Regions from separate parts of the Pedobacter africanus genome, predicted to be linked through region 2. Evidence: riboswitches for the same ligand, from Rfam matches in the RefSeq annotation. Region 2 holds a riboswitch; the other holds the start of a gene.
The links. A riboswitch is a leader RNA that binds a small molecule or an ion and turns the genes downstream of it on or off. The one in region 2 is predicted to bind S-adenosylmethionine.
Positions count from the first base shown of each region.

Region 1: another riboswitch for S-adenosylmethionine. It lies ahead of metH (methionine synthase); the one in region 2 lies ahead of B9A91_RS18135 (O-acetylhomoserine aminocarboxypropyltransferase/cysteine synthase family protein).

Region 1 is NZ_FWXT01000001.1:3,193,961-3,197,122, forward strand. It holds gene metH (methionine synthase) at 1-1,343, opposite strand, end outside; SAM riboswitch class I at 1,461-1,570, opposite strand; gene B9A91_RS13395 (alpha-L-fucosidase) at 1,687-3,051, opposite strand.
Region 2 is NZ_FWXT01000003.1:221,856-225,017, forward strand. It holds gene B9A91_RS18130 (homoserine O-acetyltransferase family protein) at 1-41, opposite strand, end outside; gene B9A91_RS18135 (O-acetylhomoserine aminocarboxypropyltransferase/cysteine synthase family protein) at 67-1,371, opposite strand; SAM riboswitch class I at 1,598-1,711, opposite strand; gene B9A91_RS18140 (trans-sulfuration enzyme family protein) at 1,870-2,985, opposite strand; gene B9A91_RS18145 (lipocalin family protein) at 3,102-3,162, shown strand, end outside.

The sequences.
Region 1 (3,162 bases), on a different contig from region 2:
ATTCCCTTACCCTGCAGACATTTCAGTCCCGCCTCTATTACCGTCCACTTGGAAGAATCCACCATAATGGGCAGTTTGGAAATATCCGGTTCGGAAGCGATCAGGTTAAGGAATTTTGTCATCGAAGCCTCCGAATCGATCATTCCCTCATCCATGTTCACATCAATTATCTGGGCGCCACCTTCAACCTGCTGACGGGCAACGGCCAGGGCGGCTTCAAAATCTCCGCCTAAAATCAGCTTGCTGAATTTAGGGGAACCGGTAATATTGGTTCTTTCCCCAATGTTTACAAAAATGCTTTCAGGGGTAATCGTTACCGGTTCTAAACCGCTCAGGCGCAGATAGGGTGCTATTTGTGGTATTCTGCGGGGTTCCACATTTCTTGCTTTTTCAGCTATACAGCCAATATGATCGGGGGTAGTCCCACAACAACCACCTACAATATTTACAAAGCCATGCTGGATGAAATCTTCAACCAGGTGGGCCGTTTCGTGCGGCATCTCATCGTATGCCCCAAATTCATTAGGCAAACCTGCATTTGGATAGGCTGAAACATAGCAACCAGCTTTGGCAGAAAGCTCTTCAATATGCGGACGCATGTCTTTAGCACCCAAAGCACAGTTAAAGCCTATGCTTAGTGGCCGGGCATGCATTACCGAGTTTAGAAATGCTTCGGCTGTTTGTCCGGATAAAGTTCTTCCGGATGCGTCCGTAATGGTACCCGAGATCATGATCTCTATTTTACGGCCAATTTCAGCTTCATATTTTTTTATCGAAAATATGGCCGCTTTGGCATTCAGGGTATCAAAAATTGTTTCAATGAGCAAGAGATCAGCACCGCCGTCTACCAGTCCGCGTACCTGTTCGTCGTACGCCTCTACAAGTTCGTCAAAAGTAATGGCACGGAAACCCGGGTCGTTTACATCAGGAGAAATGGACAGCGTTCTGTTGGTCGGACCTACAGCACCTGCAACAAAGCATTTGCGCTCCGGATTTGCGGCCATAAATTCATTTACGGCTTCTTTGGCAATTTTAGCGCCTTCAAAACTCATTTCATAAGCCAGCGGCTCCATCTGGTAATCTGCCAGTGAAATGCGCTGAGTGCTGAAAGTGTTGGTTTCAATGATGTCTGTACCGGCTTTTAAGTACTCGGTATGGATTTCTTTAATGACATCCGGACGGGTGATGTTCAGCATGTCATTGTTCCCTTTTACATCGCAAGGGTGATCTTTGAATCGTTCGCCTCTAAAATCTTCCTCTGTTAAGGCGTAACGTTGTATCATGGTGCCCATTGCACCATCAATGATCAGGATACGTTTCTCTAATTCTTTTCTGATATCCATTTAACAATAATGATATGAGCAGACAATCAGCTAAAGTTGATAGAGGCCGGGGCCTAAACAAGTGCCGAACCAATTGCGTGCAAAGCTTATCTGAGAATCTGTTTGGGGAGCAGTTTCCACTTATCTTTCAGGAACTACGGCTGCATTTCCTGTAGAATGTAGCACCTTGTTAGCACAGGTTGCCAAGACTTCGCAGGGTCTAATCCCTCCATCTTTCTCTATAAGCATTACAAAGGTGCAACAAAGAAAAATCAATTCCAAAAAAAAGCGGTTTAAAGCATATAAAATTGCAAAGCATGTGTCGGACAACTTAACTTTTGGAATATTATTCTGTACCACTCGGCTATTTCAGACTCAATTCAATAACCGGAACTGTGAAGTTTGGTTTTTGCAGAGGAAGTTTTAGTACCAGATTTCCGGAGGCCGATAGGTCTTTGTCTGTTAAAAGTTCGGAGTTGTCATGTAAAAACTGAGCATAAATGACTTCGTCCTTGTAACCATCAAGTACGAGCTTGCCGTCTTTCGGATAGTCAAAAAGATGAACATATAATTTTTTATTGACTTTATTATAAGTTAGTTGTGTTCCAGGAGCTGGCTTAAATTTGTCTGGTGCAAAGCTGCAGTCATACACTGATTTTGAATTTGCATGCATCCAGGTTCCCAGGCTATCCAAAGCCGTGTTTGCCCTGTTGTCAAATTCGCCTCTTGCCGTGGGCCCAACATTTAACAGCAAATTACCCCCATTGGCTACTGATGTAATTAGGAGGTCTAACAATTGTGTGTTCGTTTTCCAGGTGTTCTCATCTCTGTAATAACCCCATGAACCTGAAAAAGTCTGGCAGGTCTCCCAGGTCTTTCCTTTATATTTTGCTAGGCTTTTGGCACTAACTTGTTCGGGAGTTTCAAAATCCTCGGCATCACTGTATGCTGCCAGATCTAGCCTGTTGTCTACAATGATACCGGGCTGCAATTTTCTGATCTGTTTCAGGAGTTCTACTGATCCCCAGTCATCTTTCCCTTTTCCATGTTTGCCCGGATAAGAAAAGTCGAGCCACAGGATGTCAATTTTTCCATATTTTGTTAAGATCTCAGTCACCTGATCGTTCAGGTACCTGCGATAATTTGCCATATTTCTCCCTTTGTTCAAGGTCAGGTATTCCTGATCGTTATTGTCGGCTGGCCTTGAGGGGTGATACCGGTCAACCGTAAAATCCGGGTGATGCCAATCTATCAGAGAATAATAGAAGCCTATTCTGATGCCCTCTGCCCTGAAGGCATCCACAAATTCTTTTACTAAATCCCTTTTAGCAGGCGTATTTGTTGCTTTGTAATTGGTAAATTTACTATCAAACAAAGTAAAACCTTCGTGGTGTTTGGTAGTTAAAACAGCATATTTCATGCCGGCGGCTTTAGCTTTTTTTGCCCATATTTTAGGTTGAAACTGATCTGGGTTAAAATTTTTAAAGTATTTGTTGTAATCCTGTTCTGATATCTTTTCCCTGCTTTGTACCCATTCGTGACGGGCTGGCAGGGCATAAAGTCCCCAATGAATAAACATCCCAAACCTGGCATCTGTCCACCATTTCATTCTTTTCTCTTTTTGTTCCGGGGTTTCGGTCCCGATTTTTTTCTGTGCTTGCAATGGCCTTGCAGAAATGAGTATCATTAAAATCATACCCAGGCTCAGCAATAGTTCTTTTCTGTTCATTTGTGTTTGGTCTTCAATAGTTTGTATCAAAATTATGAGCTAATTTCAACCTTAAATAAGCAATATTGGCAAATAACTAAGCGTTTTTTGCAAAAAGTGGTATCAGTGGAA
Region 2 (3,162 bases):
TTGAAGGTCTTGGTGTAATGGTATGTGGAAATTGTACTCATTATAAATCTTGATAAAGGGTATTGTCTATTTTTTTATGCTGTTGAAAGCCTGTTCGAAATCTGCTTTGATATCGTCTATGTGTTCTATGCCTACTGATACCCGAAGCTGATTAGGCTTAACGCCCGCTGCCGCCTGCTCGGCTTCACTCAGCTGCTGATGTGTGGTTGCCGAAGGTTGTATGATCAGTGTTTTCGCATCTCCAACATTTGCGAGATGGCTTACCAGTTTAAGGCTGTCTACCAGTGCAGTGGCTTGTGCCTTATCGCCTTGCAGCTCAAAAGACAATACTGCACCGAAGCCGTTTTGCAGGTATTTTTTTGCATTGGTATGGTATCGGCTGCTCTCCAGTCCAGGATAGCTTACACTTTTCACTGCAGGATGCGTTTCCAGCCAGGTTGCCAGTGCCAGCGCGTTGTCTACGTGGCGCTGTACCCGAAGCGATAAGGTCTCAAGTCCCTGTAACAGCAGGAAGGAGTTAAAAGGGGAGATAGCGGGACCAAAATCCCGTAAACCCTCAACGCGGGCACGAATAATGAACTGGATGTTCCCGAAAGGCCCTCCAATGCCAAATACATCGTTGAATACCAGTCCGTGATAACCTTCAGAAGGTTCGGTGAACTGTTTAAATTTACCATTGCCCCAGTTGTAGGTCCCACCATCAACGATCACACCGCCAATGCTGGTGCCATGTCCGCCGATCCATTTGGTGGCCGATTGTACGACAATGTGTGCACCATGTTCCAGAGGTTTAAACAGGTAACCTGCAGCACCGAAAGTATTATCGACGATCAGGGGAAGGTCGTGCTTATTGGCTATCGCCGATACCCTTTCAAAATCGATAATGCTGAAAGCCGGATTGCCTATGCTTTCCAGGTAGATGGCCTTGGTGTTTCCATCTATTTTGGCTTCAAAATCTGAAGGGTCATCGCCATTGGCAAATTTAACTTCGATGCCCAGGCGTTTAAATCCAACTTTAAACTGATTGTAGGAACCTCCGTACAAATGAGAGGAAGAAACAAAGTTATCGCCCGATTCCAGTATGTTGTTTAAAGCAATAAACTGTGCCGCCTGGCCAGATGATACTGCGAGTGCGGCAACGCCGCCTTCCAGGGCAGCAATACGTTTTTCAAATACGTCCGTAGTCGGGTTCATGATACGGGTATAAATGTTTCCAAACTCTTTCAGGGCAAACAGGTTTGCACCGTGTTCAGAATTTTTGAAGCCATAAGAAGTAGTTTGATATATAGGAACGGCCCTTGAACCTGTTGTAGGATCTATTTCCTGGCCGGCATGTACCTGTAAAGTTTCGAATTTATGAGAAGCAGACATATTTATCTTTTTATTTATATGGTTTGATTAATTTTTTTAGCGCTTACTCCCTGTATAAGTATATAGCGGAGCATGTTTGTTGGCGTACCCATATGGGCCTTCCGGATGGATCAAAAAGAATGCAAAAGGAAGATTTTAAGGATTATTGCATGCAGCAACACATACACATGGTATGTTTGGGGCAACAATAATGACGAAGAATTGAAATAATCGTTTTCATATTTTTAATTTATCTTTCCAAACGGCACCATGCCGGCTGGTCAGGAATTGGCACCTTCTCCATTTTGGGAGGGTTGCCAGTGGGTCAAAGAGCCTGTCTCTCGCCACTTCTTTATAAATCAAACCGATTAGAGGTGTTGACTTGATTAGCTTTCGCCAAATAATGTCACAAATGTAGGTTTAAGTGGTAAAATAATCAAAATTAAATTCTGAATATTTTTTAATATATTGATTATTAAATATATAAAGTTTTTAATGGTGGTGATTTTAATTGTTTTTTTAACCTAAAGCTTGCTCAAAATCAGCAATTAAGTCATCAATGTGCTCAAGTCCAACAGATATCCGAATTAAATTTTGTGGGGTTTTGCTGTCCGGTCCTTCTACAGAGGCGCGGTGCTCCACCAGGCTTTCCACTCCTCCAAGACTGGTTGCCTGGGCAAACAATTTTACATTGTTTACAACTTTCCGGGCATCATCCGCATTGCCTTTCACCAATATCGACAACATTCCACCAAAGCCGCTCATTTGTGTTTTTGCAATTGCATGTCCGGGATGATCGGGAAGGCCCGGATAAAATACCGCTGTTACCCGGGGATGTTTTTGCAGGTAAAGCGCAAGGGCCAGGCCATTTTCGCAATGTCCTTTCATCCGATAGGCCAGTGTTTTTAAACTCCGTGACAGCAGAAAACAATCGAACGGTGAAGGTACCGCACCACCTGTCTGCTGGATGTTCTTGATCCGTTCCCAGAATTCATTTTGCTGAGCGGTAACCAGAACTCCCCCCAGTACATCACTATGACCGCCGATGTATTTGGTAGAGGAATGCATCACAATATCAGCTCCCAATGTAATTGGCGTTTGCAAGCTGGGCGAAGCAAAGGTGCTGTCGCATGCCAGGATCAGTCCTTCCGATTTTGCCAGTTGAGCAACAGCTTTTATATCTGTAATTTTTAGGAGCGGGTTGGAAGGGGTTTCAGTCCAGATGAGCACTGTGTTTTTTTTGATCTGCCTTCTGATCAGTTCAATATCTGTAAGGTCTATAAAATTGACTTCAATAGTATCCGAAAATATCGTCAGCAGTATTTTTTTTAACCCCCAGTACATGTCATCCGGTGCAATGATGTGACTGCCAGGTTTTAAAGCCTGGAAAACAGCCATTCCAGCTGTATTGCCGGATGAAAAAGCACAGGCATCCAGGCCCTTTTCCAGGACTGTCAGCGTTTGCTCCAGTGCCGAACGGTTGGGGTTACTCACGCGGCTGTACATGTGTCCACCAGAGTAGCCACCATTGGCATCCCTTAAGAAGGTAGTTGACAAATTTATAGGTGCTGTAACATCTTTCGTGGCACTTTCATATAAATTTCCTGCATGTATTGCCAGTGTTTCTGCTCTCATTATTATGGGGTTAAATGCTAAAATCTCCAGTTGAGGTATAACAATGTTAAAGGTAAAAATAATTAACCCTAAGTTTTGGCAGGATTTATGTATTTAAAAAGTAAAAAATTCAAGATATGAAAAGAATATTCCTGATAGCAGCCATTTTATGCAGTTCATTAATGGTGTTGCAAAGCT